3 regions of the Shewanella violacea DSS12 genome follow, and region 1 is predicted to be linked to each of the others. Evidence: predicted binding sites of a transcription regulator. Region 1 holds the regulator's gene; each other region holds the start of a gene.
What was found. Region 1 encodes LexA, which represses DNA repair genes until DNA is damaged. Its sites were predicted from a motif close to TACTGTATNNNNATACAGTA; they were not measured.
Positions count from the first base shown of each region.

Region 2: SVI_RS08705 (YebG family protein) is a predicted target of LexA. The motif match lies at 3,467-3,486, and genes of this name have one in related genera.
Region 3: dinG (ATP-dependent DNA helicase DinG) is a predicted target of LexA. The motif match lies at 3,567-3,586, and genes of this name have one in related genera.

Region 1 is NC_014012.1:227,041-231,853, reverse strand. Features, by position in the region: gene mtr (tryptophan permease) at 1-164, opposite strand, end outside; gene plsB (glycerol-3-phosphate 1-O-acyltransferase PlsB) at 164-2,587, opposite strand; gene lexA (transcriptional repressor LexA) at 2,859-3,476, shown strand; gene SVI_RS00895 (cell division inhibitor SulA) at 3,512-4,024, shown strand; partial or broken gene coxB (cytochrome c oxidase subunit II) at 4,456-4,813, shown strand, end outside.
Region 2 is NC_014012.1:2,119,879-2,124,691, forward strand. Features, by position in the region: gene SVI_RS08690 (MlaD family protein) at 1-2,026, opposite strand, end outside; gene SVI_RS08695 (paraquat-inducible protein A) at 2,013-2,654, opposite strand; gene SVI_RS08700 (paraquat-inducible protein A) at 2,647-3,285, opposite strand; gene SVI_RS08705 (YebG family protein) at 3,498-3,803, shown strand; gene SVI_RS08710 (GAF domain-containing protein) at 3,820-4,278, shown strand; gene proQ (RNA chaperone ProQ) at 4,555-4,813, shown strand, end outside.
Region 3 is NC_014012.1:3,368,148-3,372,960, reverse strand. Features, by position in the region: gene SVI_RS14005 (primosomal replication protein) at 8-682, opposite strand; gene SVI_RS14000 (sulfite exporter TauE/SafE family protein) at 688-1,461, opposite strand; gene dinG (ATP-dependent DNA helicase DinG) at 1,471-3,543, opposite strand; gene SVI_RS13990 (DNA polymerase II) at 3,675-4,813, shown strand, end outside.

The sequences.
Region 1 (4,813 bases):
ACGCAGATCAACATGGCTATCGAATAGCTAAACCACATTCCAGCACCGACCACTGGCAGAGAAAACATGCCAGCACCTACCGCGGTTCCGGCAATGATCATGGCTCCGCCAATAAGGGAACGACGCTCAGTCCCACTCTTAGCTGCATTCATATGGTTAGCCATTATGCTTTATGCTCCGCAGCGACACTATCTTCTATGGTCTGTCTCACGGATGAACGCAGCAAGCCATTGGCTCTCTGCCTAATCCGTTCAACATCTCCTCTCTTGTCACTATCTAATATGTAACCTAGCGCTTTTAGCTTGACGCTAAGGGCACCGTAAAGCTTCTTATCATAAAATTCCGGTGCAGTGATGCCATGGAGCGCACCCAGTCTTTGTGCCAATCTATGACTTTCGCCCTCGAGCTCGAAGCGCTCCATTAGGGGACGGGCAGCCAGCAAGTTAAATATGATGGCATAGCGTTGCATAGTTTCACTCACAGTACCTGCGAGCAGTAAGAGCTGGTTGATCTGGCTATCTACAGGCGTGAGGTATTCGGACTCGGTCACGAGTCCTTGTGCGATAAACAGATCCAAAATCTGGGAGACTCGAGTGTCTATGTCTTCGATCCCCATAAACAACTCGGCTTTAAGCAAGGGATAAAAATCTTTTACCGTAGCGATAATCTCATCTCTGGTGACATGCTCATGTTGAGTCAAACAGCTTGCTATTAGAGACGGAACAATCAGCAGGTGGATGATATTATTGCGATAATAGGTCATAGCCACTGCTATGCTGTCCTCTATCGAGATAATATCCCCTAGCGGGTCGCTATCTAGCTGTAGCTTCTTAAGATCTAAACCTTGTTGCACCAATAACTCACCATCGCCTTCCGGTACAGATGTGAACTCGGTATAGGGCAGATCTTTGAGTAATTTAAGATAGAGATCTAACTGCTTCACAAGCTGTGAACGCTCTAAGGCATGTTGCTCAGAAGCCAGTAAAACTAAGCTGGTCAGAGTCACAGAACTCACAGCTGCCGCATCATTAATGCTTGTCATCACTCGATTAGCTAAGGTATTCACCACAGGAGATAGCCACTTAGGACGTTGCTCTGGATCTTTAGCCATCTCCTCCTTCCAACCGGGTACTTCCTCGTCCAGATAGTTGTTCAGGGTAATGGGTTGACCAAAGTTCACATAACCTTGGCCAAAATCACCTAGCTTACGCAGTGCACCAAATAGCTGCCAAACAGATTCTTTCTTTTTCTTCTTGCCGCTGAGTTCTTTATGGTAAGTGGCGACCTCCATCACATGATCATAACCTAAGTACACAGGTACTAAGGTTACTGGTCTTTCCATGCCACGCAGCACACTATTAAGCGTCATGGCGATCATGCCAGTCTTAGGTGCGAGCAGACGTCCGGTGCGAGAACGTCCACCTTCGGTAAAGTATTCTACCGAGTAACCTTTGGTGAATAGCTGATCTAAATATTCACGGAAAACCACAGTGTAGAGCTTGTTACCTCTGAAACTACGACGTATGAAGAAGGCTCCGCCACGGCGGAACATAGGCCCTGCAGGCCAGAAATTGAGATTGATACCCGCAGCTATGTGCGGTGGAACCATGCCCTCGTAATAGAGAATATACGAGAGTAACAGGTAGTCCATATGACTACGGTGACAAGGCACGTAGATGATCTCATGACCATCATGATGCAGCTGCCTGATCTGCTCGGCGCCCTTGATATTGATGCCCTTGTAAAGCTTATTCCAAAGCCAGGTCAGGAAGCGCTCGGCTATTCGTACTAAGCTCTCGGAGTAATCCGCTGCAACTTCATCGAGATACTCCATCGCCTTAGCTTTGGCCTCGGCCTCGGAGATCTTCTTACTGGCTGCTTCCTCCTTAATCGCCTTCTTAAGGGACTCAGAATTTAACAGATCTTGGAATAACACCTGACGTTTAGGCAAAACAGGGCCAGTCATGACCTTACGTTGACGGCTAAAGTGAACTCGGGCAACACGAGCAAGCTTGTGAGCTATTCGCTTGTCGGTGCCATGCTCATCGGCCATGTGACGAATTGAGACGGCATTAGAAAATTGAACGAAATTATGCCTTCCCAGGAAGAGGATCATAAAACATTTTCGCAGCCAGGTTGGATTTTGTCGCTCGAGCACTGCGGCCTTCATGGTATCGTCTTCTTTACCTGGAGTACGTCCCCAGTAAAGACTGACCGGCACTAGCTGTATATCCAGTTCAGGCTTCTCTTTATGCACCTTCAACAGATCCATAAAGCTATTTAAGAAAAACTCATTGCTCTCTCTTTCACCGAATAGCGGCTTGGCACCTTCAAGGCATACGACTCTCGGCGTACGATCACCATCGACCACAAGTTCATCATAGGGACTTGGAAGTCTATATTTACCTGTGATTTCACTCAGGGCTGCGATGTCGCTGAGAGATTCAGTCTTCATCACATAAACCACAGGTTTATCTGGATCTAAATTGAGATCGGCGAAGGGGTCATGGGGCACAACTACAGTCTGCACCAGTTGTTTCTGAATCCAGCGTAAGGATTTATACCAAAGAGAGTCTTTTTTCGACATTGTTCTTATATAATATGAGTCTTCTTAATAACGGCATAGAATACCAGATAAAAGAGAGAACCCCCTAATCTAGTTGGCAAAAGCCATAATGAAGCCAGTTATACTGGTGAATGACTCAAAATATCAGCCAGATTTACTAATACCCTTACCTTTCAGAGGCAAAGACAGGGTATGACAAATAGCAATCCCAGATAATAAACTTGGTTAATCCTTGCACTGACCAAGATACTGTATATAATGACAGTTACTGTATAGAAAGACAGGATTAATCATGAGACCTTTGACACCAAGACAAGCCGAGATCCTAGAACTCATTAAGCGTAATATTATCGATACCGGCATGCCTCCGACTCGAGCTGAAATAGCCAAGCGCTTAGGCTTCAAGAGTGCCAATGCGGCCGAAGAACATCTGAAGGCCCTCGCCAAGAAAGGTTGCATCGAAATAATTCCCGGTACATCCCGCGGCATCCGACTCACTCAAGCAGCGGAACCCGAAGATTTAGGCTTACCATTGATAGGCCAGGTTGCAGCTGGTGAACCTATCCTTGCTCAGGAACATATAGAACAACATTATAAAGTTGATCCGGCTATGTTTCGCCCCAGTGCCGACTTTCTACTTAGGGTGCGCGGTGACAGTATGAAAAATATTGGCATTCTCGAAGGTGATCTGCTTGCGGTTCATAAGATTTCACAAGCAAAGAATGGCCAGATCGTAGTCGCTCGAGTGGAAGAGGATGTCACAGTAAAACGCTTCGAGAAAAAGGGCAGTATGGTCTATCTCCATGCAGAAAATGAAGACTATGCACCAATAGTGGTCGATCTCACCAGTCAGAGCCTGAGTATCGAAGGTCTGGCAGTCGGTGTTATCCGCAACGGCAGCTGGCAATAAATAGATAAGTCACTCATTGGCGAAGGAGCTTGGTAATGAAAAATATGATCGGAAATAGCCCTAGACACCCAGGTTTATGGACTAATCCACTTAACCAAGCGTCCATCGAACAAGAGTGTGGAAGTATCACCACGGTAACCAGCTACACTCAGGGCCGGGTGGAACTAAAACAAGTGAGTAATCAGCTTGCAACCTTGAGCCATCAGGGGCAATGGATCGTATTGATTAGTCCTCCCAATATAGGTTACAAGCAGATGTTAGCCGAAGCTGGAGTCAGGATGGACCGAGTCCTGCTGGTTCATGCTAAAGACGAAATCGAAACCTTATGGGCCATGGAAAAAGCGCTTATAAGTGGTACATCCAGTGCCGTTATCTGCTGGACTCAGGCCTTAGATTCACGTGACAATCGCCGACTAAAACTGGTAGAAAAAAGCGCACGCGCTTTAGGCATTGTCATCGAGGATGCGAATAATCACTTACACAGTAAGGCCCACACTCAAAGAGATACTCACTTCAGTCAGGCCAGTTTATTTGGATCTCTACACTAATCTAGAAATTGATTTAGCCTAAAACCTATTATTTAAGTCCCGCAAGGGACTTTTTTATGTCTGATTTTTATTCAAAATATTTCATAATTTAGCTAAAAGTGATCTTGATCAATATTTCAACACCAAGTAAGTTAGGGATATAACAACGATAATTTGTTATATCCAAACGATTTAGTAGTCGGCGTAGTAAAACCCTGCCATATGTACAAGGCCAGAAATTTACCTCGCTGAAATCGGTACTGATATATTCAGCCGTAGGTGCGAGTGTGGTTAACTCTGGTAGATAAGTAACTGCCAAACTAAAATAACAAGTGAACCGCCACTGCACTTTGAAGTCATCGTTGCTTTTTTGGGAACTGAAGAGTTTGCATAGAGCAGAGACTTACTGTGTGACTCTTCTTTGTCTTAATTTTTGACAGAGGAGAAGTCTAGTGAAGCGAGTGTTGTATAGTTTTCTGGCGTTGCTGTTTACGCCATACGTTTTGGCATCAGGAATGCCCTTTAATATGACAAAGGGCGTTACGGATATCAGTGGACAGGTATACAACCTGCACATGATCATTCTGTATATCTGTTGCGCCATCGGTGTCGTGGTTTTCGGAGTGATGATCTATTCCATGATCAATCACAGAAAGTCTAAGGGTGCCGTAGCAGCCAATTTCCACGAAAGTACTAAGGTCGAGATAGCCTGGACCATTACACCTTTCATCATACTCATAGCTATGGCTATTCCGGCGACTAAGACCTTAGTTGCCATGGAAGACTCTAGTGATGCTGACATCACCATCA
Region 2 (4,813 bases), 1.9 Mb from region 1:
ATAGATAGGCATCGACGCTGACACTGACCAGATCTTTATTCAAGGTGACGCGCTCGACTGCACCCACCTTATGGCCCAAGTAACGTATGGGCGCCTTGGCTGCTAACTTGACGTCGGCTGGGAAGGTGAGGCTAATGGGTTTTGCCTGAGCCAGTGCCAGAGATTTAGATTCATATAGATAAGTTTGTGAGCCTATATCATCATCGTCGAGCAAGCCCAGTGTGATACTACCTTTTAATGCTCCCTGAATGGGGGCGACATCTATTTCTATGCCTGAAAGGGCTGCATTGACTGTGATAGCACTGTTGCGCCAAAAAACACTATTGGTTTTGACCAAAGGTTTGAATTGGTCTCGAATGCTGATGCTAATATCGAAGTTCTCATTAGCAGAGCTCCAGTTAACCTTGTTGACCTGGCCAATTTGCATTTTTTGATAGTAAACAGGTGATCCAGGTGAAAGGCCTGCACCATCGGGGCTGGTCAGGGACAGTGTAAATTGTGTTAGTTTGTCAAAATAATCATCGGCTGCATTCGTTGAGAGGAACAAAGCCAGTTGTGCATGATTTCTTGCCACTGTCTTACTTGGGCCCTGGATCAGACTAATAGCGCCCTTGGTTAAGGTGGATAGATCTCGAGTTTTTACTGAGATACCCTCTAGGGATGCTTGGATTGACAGGGCCGATTCGGGGATGAAATAACTGTCGGTATTGACCAAGTCAGTAAATTCAGGCCAGATTTCGATCTGGTATTCTACGCCGGTTAACGCCTGGTTAAGGCTGACAGAGTTGACCTTACCTATGGCCAATTGCTTATAGCGAACTTCTGCTCCGACGCCTACACCTGGGTTATTATCGGCGATTAAGCTTAAAAGTAATTTAGACTGAGTGTCTTGATCCGGTGCAATATTCAAGAGAGTGTATTGCTGCTTCGGCTCACCGCTTCCTGGTGAAAAATTAATGACACTGCCTGTGAGTAAGCGTCCCGCATGCTTGATACCTGATAAGGAAATATCGGCGCCCTCAAGCCAGAAATGAGATGTCCCTGAGAGCAACTGGGCATAGTCTTTATCAATTTTCGCAGTGAACTGAACACCGGTATCGGTTAGATGTGTATCTGTTATACGACCAATATTGATGCCTCTGAAAACGATGGGGGTGCCGGTAGATGCAGCGTCCGATTGACTGGCCGTCAATGAAAACTCTATGCCACCTTGGGTCAATGCTTGACTGTCGTAGACACGATAACTGTGCCCATTTTCGGCTATTTGAGATTCATCGGAAGAGCTAAAGCTTAGACCACCGGCAAGAATGGATGACAAACTTTCGGATTTTATCTCTATGCCAGAGAGCGAGGCGTTGATATGGAGGCCGGAGACATTCCAGAATTGAGAATCGGTTTTTACCAAGTGGGCATATTGTTTGTTAATAAATGCGCTCAGTAAAATTTGCCTCGATCCTTTAAGATGATAACTGATGATTTTTCCAACGGGAATTTGTCGGTAAAAAATCTGTGAACCAACATCCAGAGAACCTAGAGTCTCGGCGGTTAATTCAATGACTAAACCGTCGCTTCCAGGCATTATCGCCGGGGCATTTGTTTCGGCTTCGAAAAAGGAATGTGACTGACCACCACCGGGTTGAATCGCGATATAATTTCCCGAGAAGAGCGCATCTAACCCTTCAACCCCAGTGATTGAGGCCTTAGGCGTGACTAACCAGAATTTGGTTTGCTCATTTAAAAAGGGATCGGCTCGGTAATCCATCTTGAGATCGACATTTACGCCTTGTAGGTCGTCATCGATACTTATATCGACCACCTTACCTACGGTAAGTCCTTGATAGCGTACTAAGGTTTTACCAACATCAATTCCAGTCGCGCTGGGGAAGTGGATTCGCACTTCGATACCGGCTTCTCTTATACTTTTAATCCCTAACCAAGACCCTAGGGCAATAGCCACTAAAGGTAAAAGCCAGATAGGTGAAAAAAGCTTCTTTTTAACTACTTTCGGTGTTTCAATTTGCGTCATCTTTCGATTCCAATCGATCCCAGAGTAAACGAGTATCAAGTACTTTAGCTGCGACTTGTGTCAGTAAAATCACTAAAGCAAATGCGGTTGCGGCAGGTCCAGGCCTTGCATCTAGCAACTGCCCCATATTGACCAGCGCTGCGGTAATAGATATGACAAATAGGTCGAGCATCGACCAGCGACCTATCCATTCAATAACATGAAATCCAACCATCAATCTTTTCTTGGAGATGGGTAGGCGAAAACTGATGGCAAGCAGATAAATAGTCAGCCCACATATTTTTAGGATCGGCACTAAGATACTAGCGGTAAATAATATTACCGCTATAGGTAAGATGTCCAGATCGATGAGGTGAGTAATGCCAGTAAAAATTGTATCGTGGCGTGTATGCCCTTGGCTGGTAAAAATGGTGATGGGGTAGATATTTGCCGGGATCAGTAAAATTGCGGCAGTAATAAGTAAAGCCCAGCTTTTCTGTAAACTCGAATAATCACGCAGGGCGAGTATCGAGCCACAGCGTGAACAATGATTTTCCGCGTGAGGCATCAACTGTTTGCATGAAGGACAGAGTGTCAGACCGACATCTTTACCTTGGGTTCTGTGTGCCTGCTCCGAGGGACTAGTCATTTAATAGACTCCACATATGTTCCAGATGATATTCACGCTGTAAAAATAGGGTCACCAGAAATAACATTGCGAAACAGAAAGTGCCCATCTCCAGATGGATATCTGTGTAGTCTCTGAGTTGGAAGACAGATATAAAAATACTGATCATATAAATTTCTAACATGGTGAGCTGTGAGAGCAGACCATGATATTTCAATAGGCGCTTCAATATATCCCGAAAAAAAGGCACTTCCAATCGGTATTTGATGATTAAAATTTGTGAGAGGACAGATAAAAGCAATAAACCCGGTGCTATGACTGCCGAGGTGAGTACGGCAATGGCGACGACCCAATAACCTTGATTGGCAACAGCCATGGCACCTTCGAAGATGGTTGTTGTCCTGATGCTACCAAGGAAATGTAACTCAATAACGGGGAGTAAATTTGCCGGAACGAAAAAAATGAGCGCTGTTAGACACAGGGCTAACATGCCGTTTAGGGAACAATAAGGTGCATCATAAATGGCAGTATGACATCGAGGGCATAAGGCGCGAACCGACGAAGGCAAGGCTCGTTTCCTTATCACAAGATCACAGGAACGACACAGGGTCACACTGGTATCTGCACACTTCTCTTCCGTAAGTAATTTCAATCTTTCTAACACACCCTAATCGTTAATATTTGATTCGACGATACTCGTTAATTCATCCGAACGTCACGGCATTGAGTCATGCTCAATTGTGAATACCTTGAGGATATTATTATATAATTTGACAAATAATATCAGGTTTTCTGGAATACTTGCATAAGAAGTTATATTTATGAGACCCTACAACTGTATATAAAAACAGTGAGAGGGACGTTATGGCGGTTGTTACTAAATATGTAGTGGTCAGAGAGGGGATCGAGAAAATGACATTCACATCTAAGAAGGAGGCGGATGCCTACGATAAGATGCTTGATATCGCCGATAATCTAGCCCCATTCTTAGCCGAGTCAGAATTAGAGATAGATGAAGTAACTTGTGAAAAGTTGAGTTTTTATCTTGCTCAACACAAGGAACTATTGCTCAATTTACTTAAAGGCGTCGTACCTCAGAAGCCAGAGACGACTGAAGTGAAAAAAACGTCTAAGAAAGCCGAGGCTAAAAATGTCGGTACAAAAAAATAATATCTAGGAAGTTTGTATGAAAACTGAATTTTATCAAATGTTGAATCGTCAAGCACAAGCGCTTCTACAGGGCGAAAATGACTTAGTGGCCGGGATGGCCAATTTTTCAGCTTTACTCAATGACTCACTCGAAGGGCTTAATTGGGTGGGCTTCTATCTGCTAAAAGATGGGCAGCTAGTCTTGGGTCCATTTCAGGGCCGAGTCGCCTGTACGCGTATTCCTCTGGGTAAAGGAGTCTGTGGTTCGGCAGCAGCAGACAATAACACCCTTAGGGTGGCCGATGTTCATCAATTTTCAGGACATATTGCTTGTGATTCAGCGACAAATTCAGAGATAGTTATCCCCATTATCAGGGATAACCGAGTTATAGCCGTTTTAGATATAGACAGTCCTAAGTTAGCTCGATTCGATGAAATTGATCAAATAGGGCTCGAAAACTTAGTATCAAGCTTCGAAAGTGCGTTATTTGGCTAAACTATGACCAATATTTCATAATACATGTTCGCAATCGTCAAACTCGGGTTTATAATAGGCGGTTCGAATACTAAGGACGTTGAGAATATTCCTAGCTTGGAATGAAAGCTTGGCGTTTGTTAATTGTAATTGCTAAAGTATGTCTGCCGTGTTTGCGCTGCGTCTCGATAATTCTGTTTGGGATTATCTGGTGAAGCCCGCGAAAGACAAATATAAACGACACTGTTTAGCCTACTTATGACTAGTCAGTGCCCCTTTTAAACTGTGGAAGAAATAATGGAATCAACAGACAAGTTGACCGACACCAACGCAATTCTTGCGTATTTATACGAAACATTTCCTTTGTGCTTTATTGCCGAAGGCGAAACTAAACCATTAAAAATTGGATTGTTTCAGGAGTTGGCTGAAAGGTTAGCTGATGATTCTAAAGTCAGTAAGACTCAATTGAGAATTGCTTTGAGACGCTATACTAGTAGTTGGCGTTATCTGAAGGGCGTAAAAGCCGGTGCTCAACGAATCGATCTTGAGGGTAATG
Region 3 (4,813 bases), 1.8 Mb from region 1:
TTGCTCCTTAACGATTAAAACTCTTATAGGTTCGAGAGAAAGGTCGCTCAAACGCTTGAATACGATCTTCTATATAGCTTATGGCTTGTCGACACTTTCCTAGTCGTCGATGAACCAACAGGATCTCATTTTGCATCTGAATCTTGTCATCACTATGACAGTTATCCAATTGTGATTGCAAAATTAGGATTTTTTGTTCAAATTTACTCACCCAATTAAGATGCTTGTTGAGTTCAGCATACAGTTGGTGACTGTTATGCATGACTCCGGAAGCGATCCAATCGAAGCCGCTCTCATCATGGGACTTATTTTTACGCCGCCTGGCCTGAGCGACTCGCAAAGCTCTTTGTTGCGAGGCCGAATTAGCCCCTAATGAGGTGGTATTTAGTGCTCTTCTGACGGCGGTAAATCTGTCTTGAATACGTTCACAGCTCAAGGCTATGGTATTGGCAGATATATTGCCTTTTATCAGTTGACCTAGCTGCACAATACTCTTGTTTATCTGTTCTATACAGGGCTTAAGTTTTGCCCCAGACTGCATAAACAGTTGGTCGTTAAACCTGTCGGTATTCTTAAGTAGTTTCTGTTCTCTTCGAGGTAAATTTGAGTCGTGTTGAAGCACGTCTTGCTCTAGCTGCTTCAATTGAATCATTAATTGCTTTAGGAGTTCGTTAGTATTCATCGTTATTACACCCATGCATCCCAAGCTAATTTTGCTGCAATCAATAATACCAGAGTGATAAATACGGGTCTGATAAACTGGACGCCGAACTTTATCGCTGTTCTTGCACCGATAAAGGAACCTAGCATCATACATAGGCCCATTGAAAGACCGATAATAACATTCACTTGCCCAAGCGTGAGAAAGATCACTAATGAGGTGAGATTACTGGTGAATGTCATTGCTCTGGCTAAACCACAACTGTGGAGAAGAGGCTGCTTATGATAGGTGGTACTGGTTATGGTCCAGAACGCTCCTGTGCCAGGTCCTGCAAAACCATCATAGAATCCAAGTGGGAATCCTTGAAGCCATTGCTTAATTCTAGTCGCGGGTTGTTTAAGTGGGGTGAATGTACTGCAGCCCATGGAATTGGGTTTAGCTAAGGTGTAAATCGCAATAATGATGATCATCAGTGGAAGCAGTTTTTCCAACAAATGGCTATCAATAAGCGTGACTATGAAGGTGCCGGATATCGCGCCGAGAAAAGTAGCAATAAAGGTGTGGTACCACAACTGAGGCGTGAACAGGTTTTGTTTATAATAAGTATAAGCAGCCGTCGATGACCCAAAACATGCGGCTAACTTATTAGTGCCCAATGCCGTATGAGGATTGATTCCTAATGTGAGTAAGGCTGGAATAGAGAGTAAGCCTCCACCTCCGGCTATGGCATCGATAAAGCCTGCCAGTAAACCTATGCCAGCTAGAATGGCCCAAGTGCTGGGTTCAAACAGTAAATCCAAAAATAAATCCTACTCAATAACGCGTCTAAAAGGGGGAAGTGCATCGAGCAGTGATTTTCCATATCGTTTGGTGACTAAACGTCGATCTAAAATCGTGATGCGTCCATAGTCTTGCTCGTTGCGTAGTAATCTACCACAACTCTGTATCAATTTGCGCGACGCATCAGGGATAGTCAGCTGCATAAAAGGATTTCCACCTTTTATCTTGATATATTCCGCATGAGCCTGCTCGACGGGAGAGGTTGGCACCGCGAAAGGAAGTTTTGTGATGATCAAGTTAGTCAGGTAATCCCCCGGTAGATCTAATCCTTCAGAGAAGCTACCTGTGCCGAATATGATACTAGGTTCATCGTTATCACATCGTTTCTTATGGGCGGATAAAATTTGCTGTCTGGAGATGGTACCTTGAACCAGTAGGCCTGTTTTGATCTTGCTCTCGACCATATCGACGACCTTTTCCATCTGCCAATAAGAGGCAAATAATACTAAGGTGGCCATCTCACCATCGATCAGGGCTAAGATCTGCTCGGCGAGTTCTTCGGTGAATTTCTCATCTGTGGGGTCATTCTTCATTTTAGGCAGGAAAAGGGTCGCATTCTGTTCAAAGTCGAAGGGCGAGTCCATGGCTAAAAAGCGGCTACCGTCGTTGAGTGAAAGGCCCACTTGATGAGTGAAATGATTAAAATTATTTAAGGCTCGTAATGTCGCGCTGCAAAGCACAACTCCGGCTGCCTTGTCCCAAAGTAGCTTCTCTAACATGAAGCCAACTTCGATGGGGGATGCGCTGAAAAGGTAATCGGTCTGTTTACCGGTTAATATCTCAATCCAGCGTGCCATAGGGGCACCTTTGGGATGATCTTCCTTGGCCATCATCTTCCACAATTTTTGCAGGTTTTCTAACTTCTGCAACATGAAGCCTGTTTCTGTGAGCAGTTGTTCGGCCTGATGCTTTGGAATATCGCCATCTTTTATGGCTTCACTGAGCAAGGCTAACATTTTATTGAACTGCTTGAGGGCAGCTGTTGATACAGTGGCTAAGTTCTCTGCTTGGGTAAGCAAGCCTTGGGGTAACTTGCCATGTTCGAAGCGTAAACGATTCTCTGGGTTATCGAAGCTGGGTGTTTGGCTATCACAAAAATGGGCTATCTGGCTGAGTTGACCGGTAAGATCGGTAATATGGTCCTGCATCGCCTGTGCTGGTCCTATGATGTGATTACTCTTTATCTGATTTTGTAGCTTGCTACAGGTCTTATCTATTTTCTCCAACCAGTCCACTGCGCCCCTGAGTGTGGTTTGTGCACTGGAGAAGTCTCTGGCTACCATAGGCAGGTGGTGAGCTTCGTCTATGATGTAATATACATCTTCAGGATCGGGAAGAATGACTCCGCCACCTAACTCCAGATCGGCAAACAAGAGACTGTGGTTAGCAATCAAGACGTCCCAGTTATCGATATCTTCACGTGCCTTATGGAAAGGACAATTTCTGTGGCTGGCAAGTTGTCTGTGACAGCTGTGTTTATCGCAAGCTATCTGTTGCCATAGGTGGTCGGGGAGCTGCTCGACTAAGGTGTCACGCTCGCCATTCCATTTTCCTTCATGGTACTGCTTTAATAATGTTTGCAGCAGTTTGATCTGACTGTTGTCGGGTTTGGTCTGCCACATAGCCATTTGAGTGCCGTTATCGGCCCCGATTAACATCTCTAATTTAGACAGACAGACATAGCGTTGCCGCCCCTTGACTAACCCGAAAGTAAAGTTCAATTCAGATTGCTGTAAAAAGAAAGGCAGATCCTTGTGTAACAGTTGCTCTTGCAATGCAACGGTGGCGGTGGCGATACACACCTTTTTCTTGTTGGCTAGTGCCAATGGGATAGAGCCTAAAATGTAGGCTAAAGATTTACCTATCCCAGTACCTGCTTCGACCACGATTATGCGCCTGTGTTCATCGTATTCACCGGCTAAGGTCTTAGATATTTCGGCGACGATGTAGTTTTGCTCGCGCCTAGGGCGAAAGTCAGGCAAAGACTTGGCGATACCTTTATATATGGAGCGGATCTGTGTTTTTACGTCGGCCGATAGCATAGGTATACAAGGAAGAGAAATAGAGCTGTACATAATAACAGTGATTGCATAGCCTTAACTACTCTAATTTTATATTATTGAGCTAAATGTGAACCCTTTTTCATCGAGCCCCTGTTTTGGATAGACAAATTATGCCAGTAAAACCCCCATCAGAGTCTAGGGTCACTTCATCGATCAAGGGGCGAATACTTTCTCGTCATACGGTGCAGCATTCGGGTATGACTTGGTTGCATTACTATATTAAAACCTCCGATGGCCCTAGATTAGTTAAAGTGCCCCAAGCTGAATATCTGTGTTTCTGTGCAACGAAAGATCTGCCTCGGCTGCAAGGATTACCCCAGTCAGCAAAACTAAGAATAGTGGATCTGCCGCTTAAAAATTTCAATTGTGATCCTGTCACGGCAATTTACGCCAGTTCTTTACAAGTATTTAGATTGGTGAACAGAGGAGCTGTGGATCTAGGTATTCCTCTGTTTGAAACCGATATTCGTCCAGAGCACAGATACTTGATAGAGAGATATATAGCGCTAGATGTGGAGTTTATTGGACAATTTGAGCCCCAAGTACAAGGCCATCTGGCCAGTTTCACCGCTTCACGGGCGAGAAAAAGTGCTGTGGATATCAGACTCAAAGCCATATCCCTAGATTTCGAATGCAGTATGTCCGGTGAGCTTTATTCGGTTGGCCTCTACGCCAAGGAGACGGATGATGAATATAAGAAGGTGATCATGGTGGGCTCACCTAATCCGAGTAACCGTGATAATTCGTCTTTATCTGCTGATCAAGTGGACTATATCGAATGGGTAGCAGATGAGAGAGGGCTTATCCTCAAGTTAATCGATTGGTTTGCTGAATATGATCCCGACATTATTATCGGTTGGGCGGTGGTGACGTTCGATCTGGCTCTAGTATATAGAAGAGCAAAACTACTTGGGATCGCACTGACATTGGGCAGGGGAGGGACGGTTCTGAGTTGGAAGGTGGCAGATAAATACCGTCCTGAAACTCTTTCGCTACCAGGTAGAGTTGTGCTAGACGGAATAGACTGGCTCAAGGCGGCTTTTTACCGGTTCGATAGTTTCTCACTAGAGTCGGTTTCACGTGCTTTGCTCGAAGAGGGCAAGGCATTGCCTAGCGGCCCAAAGGGGATCTTAAACCGAGGGGAGGAGATCACTGAGCTATTTCATCAGGATAAAGCAGCGCTCGCTCACTATAATTTAACCGATAGTCGCCTAGTGTGGGATGTTTTTAAGAAAGCACAATTGTTCGA